Regions from separate parts of the Agrobacterium sp. 22-214-1 genome, predicted to be linked through region 1. Evidence: riboswitches for the same ligand, from Rfam matches in the RefSeq annotation. Region 1 holds a riboswitch; each other region holds the start of a gene.
The links. Region 1 has a riboswitch for thiamine pyrophosphate ahead of ACQZ5G_RS21960 (ABC transporter permease). Riboswitches for the same ligand answer to the same signal wherever they lie in the genome.
Positions count from the first base shown of each region.

Region 1 (5,156 bases):
TTCCAGCGCATCGCCCGTTAGGACAATATCCCTGTGGCGTACACCGCCTTTCTTGACCTTTCGGCGCAAAGAATTAGGGTACACACTGATGAACGGAATTGGAGCATCAAGACGAATGTCCGCTGCCTCCATCCAAATGAGTTCTCGAACACCGCAGCCCGTCATTTCGCCGAGGATCGCGATGGCTTTGCATTCTTCTCTCATCGAAGATTTCTCCAGCGCGGCTCTGGCAATTTTGACTTCTGCTTCGGTGAACGGCTTACGTTTCGCAGAATCTTCAAGGTTGATGGGTTTGAAGTTTTCAAAGACGTTTGTCCGCTCTGGATAGTGAGAAGCAATTACTACATCCAAAATGATCCGAAGCCACATCAGTTTCTTATTGCCTTCATCCCCCTTGAATTCACCCTCCTTACATGCAGCAATCAGCTTCTTTCGATACTCTGCGACATGACGTTTCTCTATTTCTAGAACGTTTGTGTGCGTAGGCATCCGCCTTAAGAAATCATCGGTTGCCTGCTCAAATCTACGCCATTTCCGTCTCGTCTCAACTTCGTTCAAGCCAAAAACTTTCTCAGGCGATAACTCTTGAAACAGCTTGAACGCTTGTTCCCATAGCAACGGTGTCTCCGGTGGCGTCTCCAGTATCCCGGCGATAGCCCCGGACTCGATTGGATTCAGCTTGGACTTGAGCGCCCTAACATTTTCTCTGGCTTCATAGGCTTGGAGCAACTGCGATACGTTTAGATTGATCAAGTCGGAGTGCGGAATATAGTCAACATTAAGTTTTTTTGCCGCCACCCTTATCTCGCTGTAATCAATGCGAACGTCATCGGGCACAATATCGCTGTCCATAGGGACAGCATATTTCACCTGCTCAATGGGCAAACGCCTCCGTGCAGTCGCCTCATCCTTCGTTCTCAAGGAACGCCAAATCTGGCGATGTTTCGTCAACGGCTTTAGCCGTTTCGGAACATTCATGACGAAATAGTAGTAGCCGTTTTCACGCTTCATAAGATTGGGATGAACACCCATGAACAACTCTCCCTGACAAATTCGGATTTCCACCTCCGTAATATTGATGATGCATTACTGTAGATTAATTTGGCGCATCAAGTCAATATAGCGAAGTTTAATTTTGCTTGGCGCCCAATTTTGTTTTCAAAATAAAATATTAATTCTCATTTGTTTTGAAAACAAACCGGCAATAAATCCAAATTTACAAATATACATAGAGTTCCTTCGGTTTGGCTTATTAGCAATTCCATTAGCAATTTTCTGATGCAACGGTTCACAACGGAATATTTGAAGAAGACATTTGACATGAGTTTTGAATTCTCCTATGAAATCAAACTCTTCCGAGGGGTGTGCTGCGGCACTGAGATGGCATTTTGCCAAACCCTTATCTACCTGATCCGGGTCATGCCGGCGTAGGAACGGAACTGTCGCGCCAAGAGGCGCTGCCCTTTCTCTTCTCCGCTTTGCCTGATCTCCGGGATTGTCACATCTGGAGACGAATGATGATGCTGAAACCTTCCGCCCTTCGCACACGGTGCGTCTGCGTCTGCGTCTGAGGTCCGGCTCATGCGTGCCACCCATGCGCTGAACGGTGTCGGTCTTCTGCTGGTTTTCTGGCAGGCGGGAACATGGCTGTTTTCACCGCCCCGCTATATCCTGCCATCGCCCGCCGATGTTGCCGGCGCTTTCTGGCGTCAGCCCGGCTTCCTGTTCGGGCAGGCACTGGTGACGCTCAGTGAAATGGCGCTAGGGCTCGCGGCAGGCATCGCCGCCGGCATTCTCGTCGCTTTCACGATTGCCGCCATCCCGCGTCTCGGCCGCCTCGTCTGGCCCATGGTTCTGGTGTTGCAGGCCTTTCCGGTCTTCGTGCTCGCCCCCATCCTCGTCCTCTGGTTCGGTTTCGGCATGGCTTCGAAAGTAGTGATGACGGCGATCATCATCTTCTTCCCCGTTGCCTCCGCTTTCACTGACGGGCTCAACCGCACCGATCGCGCCATCCTCGACGCCGCCTCGCTGACTGAGGCGAGCCACTGGCAGATCCTCACCCGGTTGCGTGTGCCGCTGGCGCTGCCATCGCTCATTTCCGGCCTGAGGGTGGCGGCGCCGCTCGCCCCGCTTGGCGCCGTCATCGGCGAATGGGTGGGTGCATCGGCCGGGCTTGGGTTCGTGATGATCCAGTCCAATGCCCGCATGCAGACCGACACCATGTTCGCCGCCATGGCCATTCTCGCCGTCATGGCGGTGCTGCTGCGGCTCATCGTCGACCGGGCGACCGCCAATCTGGCCCCCTGGGCCAAAGAAACAGAACACACCATTCCTTTCAGATCTTTACGGAGACTTTCGGCACCATGAAACGAACTCTTCTTTCCCTCGTCGTCGCGGCAGCAAGCGTGCTTTCACCCATGCAATCGCAAGCGGCAGACAAGCTGACCGTGTTGCTCGAATGGTTCGTGAACCCCGATCATGCGCCGATGGTGATCGCCAAGGAACGCGGCCTGTTTGCCGATGCGGGGCTGGAGGTCGAACTGGTTCCGCCCGCAGACCCGTCCGCCGTGCCGCGTCTCGTCTCGGCAAAACAGGCCGATATCGGCGTGCATTACCAGCCGAACCTCTATCTCGATCACGATGCCGGCCTGCCGCTCGTGCGTTTCGGCACGCTGGTCGAGACGCCGCTCAACACCGTCACCGTTCTGGCCGATGGGCCGATCAAGAGCCTGAAAGACCTGAAGGGCAAGAAGGTCGGCTTTTCCGTTTCCGGCTTCGAGGATGCGATGCTGAAACGCATGCTGGAAAAGGACGGGCTGACGAAGGACGATGTCGAACTCATCAACGTCAACTTCTCGCTCTCGCCGTCGCTGATCGCCGGCAAGGTGGATGCCACGCTAGGCGGCTTCCGCAATTTCGAGCTGACGCAGATGAAGCTCGAGGGACATGAAGGCCGCTCCTTCTTTCCGGAGGAACACGGCGTGCCGGCTTATGACGAGCTGATCTTCGTCACGCACCGGGATCTCGCAAAGGACAGCCGCCTGCCGCGTTTCCTCTCCGCCGTGGAACAGGCCGCGATCTTCATTACCAACCATCCTCAGGAATCCTGGCAGCTTTTCATCAAGGCCTATCCGAACCTTGACGATGCGCTGAACAAGCAGGCCTTCTTCGACACGCTGCCGCGCTTCGCCAAGCGCCCGGCTGCACTCGACCGCGCGCGCTACGCCCGTTTCGGCGCCTTCATGCAGGAGATGCAGCTGATCAAGCAGGCGCCGGCGGCGGACGACATCGCCGTGGAGCTGCAGCAGCCATGACGACGAATTTTCCGACAGCGGCAATCGCCGCCGAGATTCTGGAGCGGGTGCGCAAGACGCGCCCGCGCGTGCATTGCCTGATGAACACCGTGGTGCAGAAATTCACCGCAGACGGCATCACCGTCGTTGGCGGTATTCCTTCCATGACCACCTCGCTGGAGGAAATCGAGAGCTTCGTCACCAAGGCGGATGCGCTGACCGTCAATCTCGGCACGCTGGATGCCGAGCGGCGCAAGGTCATCCGGCTAGCGATCGAAATCGCCAATGCATCCGGCAAGCCGTGGATCGTCGACCCCGTGCATTGCGACTATTCGCCGTCGCGTCTGGAATTCGCGCGTGAACTCATCGCACTTTCCCCGACGATCGTACGTGGCAATCACGCCGAAATGAGCCTGATCGGCGATGTGCCTGGCGTGGTGAGGATCGAGACCGGGCCGGTCGATCATCTGCGCGATACCACCCGCAGCGTCAGGATCATCAACGGCCATCCGTGGATGGCGAAGGTGACGGGAACGGGGTGCCTTTCGGGCGGCGTCATCGCCGCCTTCATGGCTGTCGAAAAAGACGCGTTGACGGCGGCGGCCTCCGCCCTTGCCGTCACCGGCGTTTCCGCCGAACTTGCGGCCAAGCACGCCAAAGGCCCCGGCAGCTTCGAACCGGCGTTTCTGGATGCGCTTTCCGAAATTTCCGGTGAGGACATCACAAATCACGCAAGGATAGAGCATGAACAAGGTTGATTACCGCCTCAACGCGCTGGTCGATGCGAGCCTCAGTGAGGTTGCGCCGCTGCCGGAGCTTGCTCTGGCGGCTGCGCTGAACGGCGCGACCATTCTGCAATATCGCGACAAGCACGGCTCGACGCGCGAGATGATCGAAAACGCCCGCGCCATTCACGAGGCCATCGCCGGCGCCGGCGTACCGCTTGTCATCAACGACCGGGTGGATGTGGCCCTCGCCTCGGGTGCGGACGGGGTGCATCTCGGCGCCGACGACATGGACGCCAAAACCGCAAGGCGCATTCTCGGCGAAAAGGCGATTATCGGCCTCACCGTCAAGAACCGCCCCGATGCCGAGCGGGCGGCCTCCATGCCCGTCGACTATGCCTGCATCGGCGGCGTGTTCGAAACCGTTTCCAAGGTCAATCCGGACAAGCCGGTCGGTATCGACGGTTTTACCATGCTGCGCGCCCTGCTGAAGGAGTGGAAGCCGGATATGCCGGTCGGCGCTATCGCCGGCATCGATCTTGCCCGTGTGCCGTCCGTCATCGAGGCGGGCGCGGATGGTGTGGCGGTGATTTCCGCCATTTTCCGCGCGGGCGATATTGCCAGCGCAACCAAGGACTTCCGCTCCAGGATTGACGCGGCGCTGAAAGCGAGACAGCCATGACAGCCATTGCATTGACCATTGCCGGCTCCGACAGCGGCGGCGGCGCGGGTATTCAGGCGGACATCAAGACCTTCTCCGCGCTTGGCGCCTATGCCGCCAGCGTCATCACCGCCATCACCGCGCAGAACACCAAAGGCGTGACGGCGGTGGAGGATATTTCGGTCGCCACCATTATCGCGCAGATGGATGCGGTATTCTCCGATCTCGCCGTCAATGCGGTGAAGATCGGCATGGTCTCGCGGATCGAAACCATCGCCGCCATCGCGGAACGGCTTCGGCGGCAATCGCAGCCGGTGGTGCTGGACCCGGTCATGGTAGCGACCTCCGGTGACAGGCTGCTGCATGAAGACGCCATCGAGACATTGCGGCGCGATTTGCTGCCGCTCGCAACCATCGTTACGCCGAACCTGCCGGAAGCGGCGCTGCTGACCGGCACTTCGATGGCGAAGACGGAGA
Region 1 covers NZ_JBNWCK010000008.1:25,730-30,885, reverse strand. Annotated here, with positions in the region: gene ACQZ5G_RS21965 (DUF6538 domain-containing protein) at 1-1,032, opposite strand, end outside; TPP riboswitch at 1,349-1,451, shown strand; gene ACQZ5G_RS21960 (ABC transporter permease) at 1,582-2,367, shown strand; gene ACQZ5G_RS21955 (ABC transporter substrate-binding protein) at 2,364-3,314, shown strand; gene ACQZ5G_RS21950 (hydroxyethylthiazole kinase) at 3,311-4,051, shown strand; gene thiE (thiamine phosphate synthase) at 4,038-4,700, shown strand; gene thiD (bifunctional hydroxymethylpyrimidine kinase/phosphomethylpyrimidine kinase) at 4,697-5,156, shown strand, end outside.

Region 2 (5,156 bases), on a different contig from region 1:
CTTCGCTAGGTCGAGCCGGTTGATGGCGATGGTGGTCTTGCCATGTTCCTTCCGGTAGCCCACCCCATGGGTATCCGGCATATAGAAGCTGTCCATCTCGATCAGGCAGATGCGGCCGCGTGCGAGCTGCGCCTCGATGTGGTTTTCCACGCTGTCGAAGATCGCAAGTTCGGTGGCGCGAACGCCATAAAGCGCCTCAAGGTCTTCCAGCGGCACCTTGAAGAAGGTGAACTGGTCGCCTTCGAAATCCTGCGTGAGCGTGAAACCGAACATGGCTTCCGGCGGCAGTCCTTTCGAGGCCAGCACCTCGATCCACAAATCGATGTAGCAATTGGTCTCCGGCCACATTCTCTCGGAGGAATGGAGCGGATGCTGCACATAGTTTTTGGGATCGAGACCGGGAAAAATCTGCCGCATGAATGATCAGCCCCAGAGCGTTTCCACGACCTTCGCAGGCCATTTCTTCACGTCGAGACCGTGATGTGCAAACAGCGCCAGCGCGATGCGCTCAAGGCCGAAACCGACGCAGGCGGTATGGGCGACATCGCCATTGGCGAGGTTGAGGCCCCATTTCTGGCCGAAGGCATCCTGATGATAATTAAAGCTCATGCAGGCCGTCGGGCTGGTCGTGGATGTGACCGGGATCAAGAGTTCGAATTTCAGGTTCTGGTCGCGCTGGTTGTTGGCGAGCATCTTGCCGGCGCGGCCGAAGAAGGGATCGTTGGCGACATCGATGGTGACATCGAGCCCGACCGCCTTCATCATCTCCACGCCGCGATCCATCCAGGTCTGGCGGAATTCGGTGACGTCGGATTCGGTGCCCATGCAAACATATTCGCGCATGCGGAAAAGCTGCTGGCGGGCCGGGTCCTTGGAGGGTTCATGACGGAAGCAATAGGACTGGATGTCATAGAGACCGCCGCCGGCAGGTAGCGCGCCGCGCTTGGCGATCGTCGGATAAAGCGGGTAGCAGGCCGCAGGCGTCAGCACGATGTCGGTGGCTTTCTGGTCCTTGGTCCAGTCGCCGCCCTCATCCATGGTTTTCAGCAGGCTGACATGGTCGAGCTCACAGCCGCAGAAGGAATGGACCGTGCCGGCGAGCTGTGGGAAGCTCTTCATATAACCGCTCTTTTCGAAATAGGCGCGGTTGATGCCGGGCGGAAAGCGGATCGCTTCGGCGCCGTCACTGCCACCCGTGCGGTCGATCAGCCGCTCGAAGGCGGCAATGACATCCTCGAACTGGCCGCTGCGGCCATAAAGACCGTCCACACCGGTTTCAATCAGCAGGCCTTCTTCGAACAGTCGATCGAGAAACGATGTTTGCATGTCCATGGTCTTATCCCAAGAGGCTGGTGTCCTGCTTGTGAACCAGCAGGAGATTGGCGGAATTGCCGAGAATGCGGTCGTTGGAAATCATCAGACGGGCGGAGTGCGCGTCGCGCAGGTGCCGGCCGAGGCTGTAGGGCGTGCCGTTCTTGTAGCCCATGATGCCGCAGACCAGCATGGCATGATCGATGATCTCGAGAATGGTTTCCGAAGAGCAGATCTTCACATTGTTCATGGCGACGGCAAAGGCCATGGACATCAGTTTTTCGGGGTCGCTCTTGGTGTCCTCGTAAGCCTTGATGCCGGCGATGATGTTGGATTTCACGACCTGCAGCTTGGTGGAAACCTCCGCAAGGCGGATCGCGCCGGGAGGGGCGGTGCCGGGCGATTTGCGCGCCGCTGCTCTGACGAAAGACTGGGCGCGCAGCACGGCATCCGAGGCGATGCCGTACCAGACGGCGCTCCACAGGAGATGCGAGCTTGCAAGCATGGATTGTGCGGCGATTTCCGCAAAGGGTTTAGGGAATATCTGCGCCGCGGGCGCTTCGCCGCGGAACAGGAAACCATCCGAACAGGTGCCGCGCATGCCGAGCGTATCCCACACATGGGTCTTTTCGAGCGTGTACTGGTTTTTCAGGAAGACTGTCATCACCTGATCGGCGGGCGCGGCATCCTTGTGGGCGCGCGAGGTGATGAGGATCGCATCGGCATTGCTGCCATAGGAAATGACGGTGGCGTCTTTTTCCAGCCGGCAGAAATCGCCTTCGACCTCGATTGCACAGATGGAATTGCGCAGATTGCCGCCAATGCCGCCTTCGGTGGTGGCGGAGCCGAGCAGAAGCTGTTCGCTGGCGATGCGGCTCATGAAGCCGGCATGCCATGCGCTCGTCTCGCCGTGTTCCACCAGGCTGGATGCCTTGATATGGTGCATGGCGAAAATCATCGCGGTTGCCGAACAGGCCTGACCGAGCCGGGCGCAGATATCGGCGATTTCTTGTAAGGAAGCGCTTTCGCCGCCCAGCGAAGAGGGGACCTGGATGCCGAGCAGACGTTCCTGTCGCAAGGCGTCGACGGCTTCCTGCGGGAAGCGGCCGGTGACATCCACCTCATCCGCGTGTTTGGCGGCGATTGCCGCGACACGGCCCGCGCGCGCGGACAGCGTTTCATCCTGCGGCGCTACGGTGACGTTCATCAGGCTGCCTCTTTACCATCCAGAATGAGCTTAACGGTGTCTTCAATGGCCTTGATGCTCGCAAAAGACTTGCGGTTCAGCAGATTGTCGGGGAATTCGATATCGAATGCTTCTTCGATGCCGAGCATCAATTGCACGGATGCAAAGGAAGAAAGGCCCGCCGCATAAAGATCGGCTTCATCTGCAATCGTATCGACAGGGGTTGGAAGCTGGCCGAATTTGGCCAGTATTTCACGAATAGTCGCGTTCATTCCGACGTATCTCCCATGAATTTCACATCAGGATGGTTTGTGCTTATCGTTATGTTGCAAACGATAATATTCGCCTAAACCGTTAGGTTAATTACAACTAACGGCAGCATGCGCCATTCCCGCACCTTTGCCAAGCATGGATCGTCGGCCTTGACAAATGCCGGTCGGTGTTTTTTGCTGTGGTCATTCACCAGGGGTGTCCCGTCAAGGGGCTGAGATTCTGCTTTCATGCGCAGTGACCCGTTGAACCTGATCCAGTTCATACTGGCGTAGGGACGGTGCAAAGACCGAAGGTCGGGCGGGCGTATGACGTCGCGTTTCGGCAATTCGGTATTTTCCATCATTCCGGCTCGAACTGGGTCTCCACTGTTAAACTTTGGAGCCTCAAGATGAATATCGCTGCCAAGACTATCCCGCTGTCGGTTACCACCGGGCCGCATGCCGCCTCCACGAAAATCCATAAACCGGGAATTTTGCATCCCCATATCCGCGTGCCGATGCGCGAGATTGCGGTTCATCCGACGGCGGGTGAACCGCCGGTGACGGTTTACGATTCCTCCGGTCCCTATACTGATCCTTCGCATCCCGTTCTGATTGAAAAGGGTCTGCCGCGTCTGCGTCATGACTGGATCGTGGCGCGCGGCGATGTCGAGGCCTATGACGGCCGGCACGTCAAGCCGGAGGATAACGGCTTTGCCACCGGCGAACGCCTGACGCCTGAATTTTCCGTGCGCCACCAGCCGCTCAGAGCCACGGCCGGTAAAGCCATGACCCAGCTTGCCTATGCGCGGGCAGGTATCATCACGCCGGAAATGGAATTCATCGCCATCCGCGAAAATCTCGGGCGCGAGGCGGCCAAGGAAAAGCTGGCGCGTGACGGCGAGAGTTTCGGGGCGCATATCCCTGACTACGTCACGGCGGAATTCGTGCGTCAGGAAGTGGCGGCCGGCCGCGCCATCATCCCTGCCAACATCAATCATTCGGAACTTGAGCCGATGATCATCGGCCGCAATTTTCTCGTCAAGATCAACGCCAATATCGGCAATTCCGCCGTTACCTCCTCCATGGCGGAAGAGGTGGAGAAGATGGTCTGGGCGATCCGCTGGGGTGCGGATACCGTCATGGACCTGTCTACCGGCCGCAACATCCACAATATCCGCGAATGGATCATCCGCAATTCGCCGGTGCCGATCGGTACGGTGCCGCTTTATCAGGCGCTTGAAAAGGTCAACGGCATTGCCGAAGACCTGAACTGGGAAGTGTTCCGCGATACGCTGATCGAACAGGCGGAGCAGGGTGTGGATTATTTCACCATCCATGCCGGCGTGCGGCTGCATTACATCCCGCTCACCGTCAACCGCGTCACCGGCATCGTTTCGCGCGGTGGGTCGATCATGGCCAAGTGGTGTCTGCATCACCACAGGGAAAGCTTCCTCTATGAGCATTTCGACGAGATTTGCGACATTTGCCGCGCTTACGACGTCTCCTTCTCGCTGGGCGATGGCTTGCGTCCCGGCTCGATTGCCGACGCCAATGACGCCGCACAATTCGCGGAGCTGGAGACGCTCGGTGAGCTGACGCAGATCGCCTGGGCGAAGGATTGCCAGGTGATGATCGAAGGCCCCGGCCATGTGCCGATGCACAAGATCAAGGAAAATATGGACAAGCAGCTGAAGACCTGCGGTGAGGCGCCTTTCTATACGCTTGGGCCGCTCACCACCGATATTGCGCCGGGTTACGACCACATCACCTCCGGCATCGGTGCGGCGATGATCGGCTGGTTCGGCACCGCGATGCTCTGCTACGTCACGCCGAAGGAACATCTCGGCCTGCCGGATCGCAACGACGTGAAGGTCGGCGTCATCACCTACAAGATCGCTGCCCACGCCGCCGATCTCGCCAAGGGCCATCCGGCGGCACAGGTGCGGGACGATGCGCTGTCGCGCGCGCGGTTCGAGTTCCGCTGGGAGGACCAGTTCAACCTGTCGCTGGACCCGGATACGGCGCGCTCCTTCCATGACGAGACCTTGCCGAAGGAAGCGCACAAGGTCGCGCATTTCTGCTCCATGTGCGGACCGAAATTCTGCTCGATGCGGATTTCCCACGATATCCGCGCCGAGGCGCAGAAGGAGGGGCTGGAGGCCATGGCCGCACGCTTCAAGGAGGGCGGTGAGCTTTACATGCCGCTCGCGACCCCTGCGGATGCCGAATAGCATGCGCGTTCTGGTCAAGGGAACGGGGGTCGCCGGTTTGACGGCGGCCTTCGAGCTGGCGCGGACCGGTGTTACCGTCGAGGTTTGCGAGCGCAATGCCGAACCCTCTCGCGGCGCATCCTGGTATGCGGGCGGCATGCTGGCGCCCTGGTGCGAGCGTGAAAACGCTGAAGA
Region 2 covers NZ_JBNWCK010000005.1:20,633-25,788, reverse strand. Annotated here, with positions in the region: gene ACQZ5G_RS17950 (DUF1839 family protein) at 1-417, opposite strand, end outside; gene ACQZ5G_RS17945 (amino acid--[acyl-carrier-protein] ligase) at 424-1,332, opposite strand; gene ACQZ5G_RS17940 (acyl-CoA dehydrogenase family protein) at 1,337-2,518, opposite strand; gene ACQZ5G_RS17935 (acyl carrier protein) at 2,518-2,769, opposite strand; TPP riboswitch at 2,952-3,063, shown strand; gene thiC (phosphomethylpyrimidine synthase ThiC) at 3,159-4,982, shown strand; gene thiO (glycine oxidase ThiO) at 4,984-5,156, shown strand, end outside.
Region 2: it holds a riboswitch for thiamine pyrophosphate, as region 1 does, so the genes downstream of both, thiC (phosphomethylpyrimidine synthase ThiC) here and ACQZ5G_RS21960 (ABC transporter permease) in region 1, are expected to answer to the same signal.

Region 3 (5,156 bases), on a different contig from region 1:
GGAGGCGCGAGAAGCGACCATGCGCTTCAGCACCTCCTTTACGCGGTCGCACTCGCCGAACGTGGTATCGACGTTACGCTGACCTCCGGTGAAGAAGAGGCGCGGCCGCTGCTTGCCGGTTCGCTGGATGTCGATTTACCGCCCGCCTCGCTGTTTTCGGTTGCCGGATTTACCGCCCTTGAGGGGCTCGATATCGGCAATGTGCGTTATCCGTTGAAGGATTTCGCGCTTGCTTTCGGTTCGTCCCGTACTATTTCCAATGTCGCGAATGGCGGCCCCGTGCATTTCTCGCTGAAAAGCGGAAAAGCCATCGTGCTCGCCCGCCCTTATGATCTGACCGGAGCCTGACGCCTTGGCACCCCCAATTTTGAAACTCGATGACATCAAGCTGACCTTCGGCGTGACCCCCCTGCTCGACGGCGCCAATCTACAGGTAGAACCGGGCGACCGCATCTGCCTTGTTGGGCGCAACGGTTCCGGCAAGTCCACCCTGATGAAGATCGCCGCGGGTCTGGTCGAGGCGCAATCGGGCGAGGTTTTCCGGCATCCGGCCGCCACCATCCGTTATCTGGAGCAGGCCCCGGATTTTGCCGGTTACGACACGGTTCAGGCCTATGCCGAAGCGGGGCTCGGACCCGGTGACGACCCCTATCGCGTCACCTATCTTCTGGAGCATCTCGGTCTCACCGGGCAGGAACATCCGGCGAGCCTTTCCGGCGGTGAAGCGCGACGTGCGGCCCTTGCCCGCGTCATGGCGCCGGAACCCGATATCCTGATGCTGGACGAACCGACCAACCATCTCGATCTGCCCACCATCGAATGGCTTGAAAGCGAGCTGCAGCAGACGCGCAGCGCGCTGGTGCTGATTTCGCATGACAGGCGTTTTCTCGAAAAGGTCTCGACCTCGACCGTCTGGCTGGATCGTGGCCAGTCCCGGCGTCTCAATCGCGGTTTCGCCCATTTCGAGGAATGGCGCGACAAGGTGCTGGAAGAGGAAGAACTGGAACAGCACAAGCTAGGCAAGGCCATCGAGCGTGAAGAGCACTGGATGCGTTATGGCGTGACCGCAAGGCGCAAGCGCAACATGCGCCGCGTCGGCGAGCTTCAGGCCATGCGGGCGGAATATCGCGGCCATAAGGGACCGCAGGGCACGGTGCAGGCGACCGTTACCGAAGGGCGTGAATCCGGCAAGCTGGTCATCGAGGCGGAGGCCATCACCAAGGCTTATGGCGAGCGCGTGATCGTCGCGCCGTTTTCGCTGCGCGTCCATCGTGGAGATTGCATCGGTTTCGTCGGCCCGAACGGTGCCGGTAAAACCACGCTTCTGAAGATGCTCACCGGCCAGCTGGAGCCCGATAGCGGCACGGTGAAGCTCGGCACCAATCTGGAAATCGCGACGCTCGACCAGAAACGCGAGGATCTCAATCCCAACGATACGCTCGCGCATTATCTGACCGATGGTCGCGGTGAAAATCTGCTGGTCAACGGCGAATTGAAGCATGTGACGGGCTATATGAAAGACTTTCTGTTCCAGCCGGAACAGGCCCGCACGCCGATCCGCAACCTTTCCGGCGGCGAGCGCGCGCGCCTTATTCTAGCACGCATTCTGGCGCGGCCGACCAATCTTCTGATCCTCGACGAGCCGACCAACGATCTCGATATCGAAACGCTCGATCTGCTGCAGGAAATCGTTGCGGGCTTTTCCGGCACCGTTATCCTCGTCAGCCACGACCGCGATTTTCTCGACCGCACCGTCACCTCCACCATCGCGCCCGTCAATCCGGATGAACCGGACGGACGATGGATCGAATATGCCGGTGGCTATTCGGACATGATGGCGCAGCGCAAGGGCGCGGCGGAAGAAAAACGCAAGGCTGAGAAACAGGAAAAAGCGAAGGCCGCACCTTCGGCCTCTGCATCGCAGGATCCTTCAAAGGCCAAGGGCAAGCTTTCCTTCAAGCAGAAATTCGCGCTCGAAAATCTTCCGAAGGAGATGGAAAAGGCGCAAGGCGAAATCGCCAAGCGCGAGGAGCGCATGGCTGATCCTAATCTCTTCACCAAGGATCCGGCCACTTTCAACACGCTGGCGAAGGAAATGACGAAGCTGCGTGAAAAGCTCGAGACCATGGAAGAAGAATGGCTGGAGCTGGAGATGCTGCGCGAGGAACTGGAAGGCTGAAGGCCGCAGGCCCCTCGTTTGATCGACCCTCCTTCGGTCTTTGACAGAAAAGCGGAATTGCCGTTCTATGCTGGTTCGTTTGGAGGAGTTGTGAAAATGCGCATGATTTTCGTCAATCTGCCGGTCAAGAATATCGAGAAATCAAGAAGCTTCTTCACGGCTCTCGGTTTCAGCTTCAATCCGGAATATTCTGACGACCGCACGCTCTGCATGATCGTGGAAGAAAACATCTTCGTGATGCTTCTTCAGGAAGGGCGTTTCCGCGATTTCATCAACGGCGACATCGCCGATGCGACGCGCACCACCGAGGTTCTGACCTGTCTCACGGCGGGAAGCCGCGACGAAATCGACCGGATGATCGCAACGGCGCTTGCCTCCGGTGGCAGTGATTGGAAACCCGTGCAGGATCACGGCTTCATGTATGCCGGCAGCTTTCAGGATCCCGACGGGCACGTCTGGGAGCTGGTGCATATGACAGAGCAGGGCTGACGGCTGCCATCTTGCCAAGCAGGGACGACGGGACTACACCATCATCTTGATCTAACGGGGTGTCTTTTGCGCTTGCGTGCAAAAGGCTGAGAGGCTTGCCAACCCGAAGAACCTGATCCGGTTCATACCGGCGGAGGGATTAGACGGCTTCAAGGCAGGCGGCTATTTCCCTTTTTGTTTTGAGGAGATACCCGTGCGCCGTCGTCTTTTCCTGAATTCCCTTGTTGCCGCTTCGCTGTTCCTGCCCGGTCTTGCCGCCGCGCAGGACAAGCAAGAACTGACAGTCTATACCTATGAGAGCTTCGTTTCCGAATGGGGTCCCGGTCCCAAGGTAAAAGAAGCCTTCGAGAAGGTCTGCGGTTGCACGGTCAATTTCGTCGGTGTTGCGGATGGTGTGGCGCTTCTTAACCGTCTGAAGCTTGAAGGCGCAGGGTCCAGGGCGGATGTGGTCGTTGGTCTCGACACCAATCTTGTTGCCGAGGCGAAACAGACCGGTCTTTTTGATGTTAGCGGCGTCGATGCGTCGGCGGCCAAGGTGCCGGGCGGTTACAGGGACGATGTTTTCGTGCCTTACGACTACGGGCATTTTGCCGTCATCTATGACACGCAGACGGTGAAGAACCCACCGGCGAGCCTGAAAGAGCTGGTGGAAGGCGACCCCTCGCAGAAGATCGCCATTCAGGACCCGCGCACCTCCACGCCGGGGCTCGGCCTGCTGTTGTGGGTAAAATCGGTCTACGGTGACAAGGCCCCGGAAGCATGGGCAAAGCTCAGGAAGCGCATTCTCACCGTCACGCCGGGCTGGTCGGAATCCTACGGCCTTTTCACCAAGGGGGAGGTGCCGATGGTGCTCTCCTACACCACCTCGCCCGCCTATCATATGGTCGCCGAAAAAACGGATCATTATCAGGCCGCAGCTTTTTCCGAAGGGCACTATATCCAGATCGAAGTGTCCGGCCTTCTCAAAAACGCGCCGCACAAGGAGCTGGCAAAGCAGTTCCTCGCTTTCACGCTGACATCAGGTTTTCAGGATGCCATTCCGGAAAACAACTGGATGATGCCGGTTGCGGCAACGTCCAATCCCTTGCCGGAGGCTTTTTCCAAACTCGTGGTGCCGCAGAAGACTTTCCTGATGGATCCGGAAGAGGTGGCGAAGAACCGCAAGGCGTGGATCGACGAATGGCTTGTGGCCATGAGCATGAATTGAGGAAGAGGCACGCCCGCACATGATGCTGCGTCGCGACTATCGGCGGTCGATCATTTTCGGAACGGCGGCTTTTGCCGCCGTTTTCCTGTTCATGGCGCTCGCCGTTGCGGCCCTCCTGTCTTTTGATGCGGGCGCGTCTGCTGCCGGTATCATGGATGCCTATACGCTGCGCATCCTGCGTTTCACGCTTTATCAGGCAACGCTTTCCACCCTTCTTTCCATTGTTCTTGGCCTGCCGGTGGCGCTGGCGCTTTCCCGGCAACGCGAGTTTCCGGGAAGGATCTGGATCATCAGGCTGATGGCGGTGCCGATGGGTCTGCCTGTCATCGTTGGCGCCTTCGGCATCGTCACCATCTGGGGCAGGCAGGGTGTTTTGAATACGGCCCTCGTTTTTGCCGGTGCGGATGAACCTTTCAGCATTTACGGCCTTTCCGGCATCCTCATCGCCCATGTGTTTTTCAATCTGCCGCTTTCGGTCCGGCTGATGCTGGCCGGGCTTGAACGTATTCCGGGCGAATATTGGCGCATGGCAGCAAGCCTCGGCATGGGGCCGGTCTCGGTTTTCCGTTTTATCGAATGGCCGGCGGTCGCGCGTCTCGTTCCCGGTATCGCCGGGCTTATCTTCATGTTGTGCGCCACCAGCTTCACGCTCGTGCTTCTTTTAGGCGGCGGGCCGGCAGCCACGACACTGGAGGTGGCGATCTATCAGGCGCTGCGGTTCGATTTTGATCCGCAGCGGGCGATTACGCTTTCGGTTTTGCAGATTGCCCTCACCGCAATTCTGCTCGGCCTTCTCGCCTTTTTGCCGTCGCCCGAAGCGGAAATCCCTTCGCTTGGTTGTTCCCTTCGCCGTTTCGACGGCAAGAGTATCGGCGCCCGTTTGTGGGATGGGGCGGCAATTGTCTTCGCTGTTCTGCTGATCGGCCTGCCGCTTGTCGCCATAGCAGTCTCGGGTTTGAGTGCCGATCTGCCGCGTCTTCTGTCCGCGCCGATTTTTCTACGCGCGGCTGCGACCAGCCTTGCAATCGCCGCGCTTTCCGCAGCCCTTGTCGTGTTCTGCTGCATGGCGATCATCGGCGCGCGCCAGGCTGTAGGCTCTAGACGGCAGGTGGGGCAGCCTCTGCGCTTGCTCTCCGCCATGCTTGGGGCGGGGTCTTCGTTGGTGCTCTTGATGCCGCCTGTCGTGTTGGGAAGCGGGTGGTTCCTGTTATTGCGGGTTTTCGGTGATGTCAGCTTCTATGCTCCCGTTCTCGTGGCGCTTATCAATATGCTGATGGCTTT
Region 3 covers NZ_JBNWCK010000005.1:180,500-185,655, reverse strand. Annotated here, with positions in the region: gene ACQZ5G_RS18670 (thiamine diphosphokinase) at 1-348, shown strand, start outside; gene ACQZ5G_RS18665 (ABC-F family ATP-binding cassette domain-containing protein) at 353-2,179, shown strand; gene ACQZ5G_RS18660 (VOC family protein) at 2,276-2,668, shown strand; TPP riboswitch at 2,714-2,824, shown strand; gene thiB (thiamine ABC transporter substrate binding subunit) at 2,862-3,875, shown strand; gene thiP (thiamine/thiamine pyrophosphate ABC transporter permease ThiP) at 3,895-5,156, shown strand, end outside.
Region 3: it holds a riboswitch for thiamine pyrophosphate, as region 1 does, so the genes downstream of both, thiB (thiamine ABC transporter substrate binding subunit) here and ACQZ5G_RS21960 (ABC transporter permease) in region 1, are expected to answer to the same signal.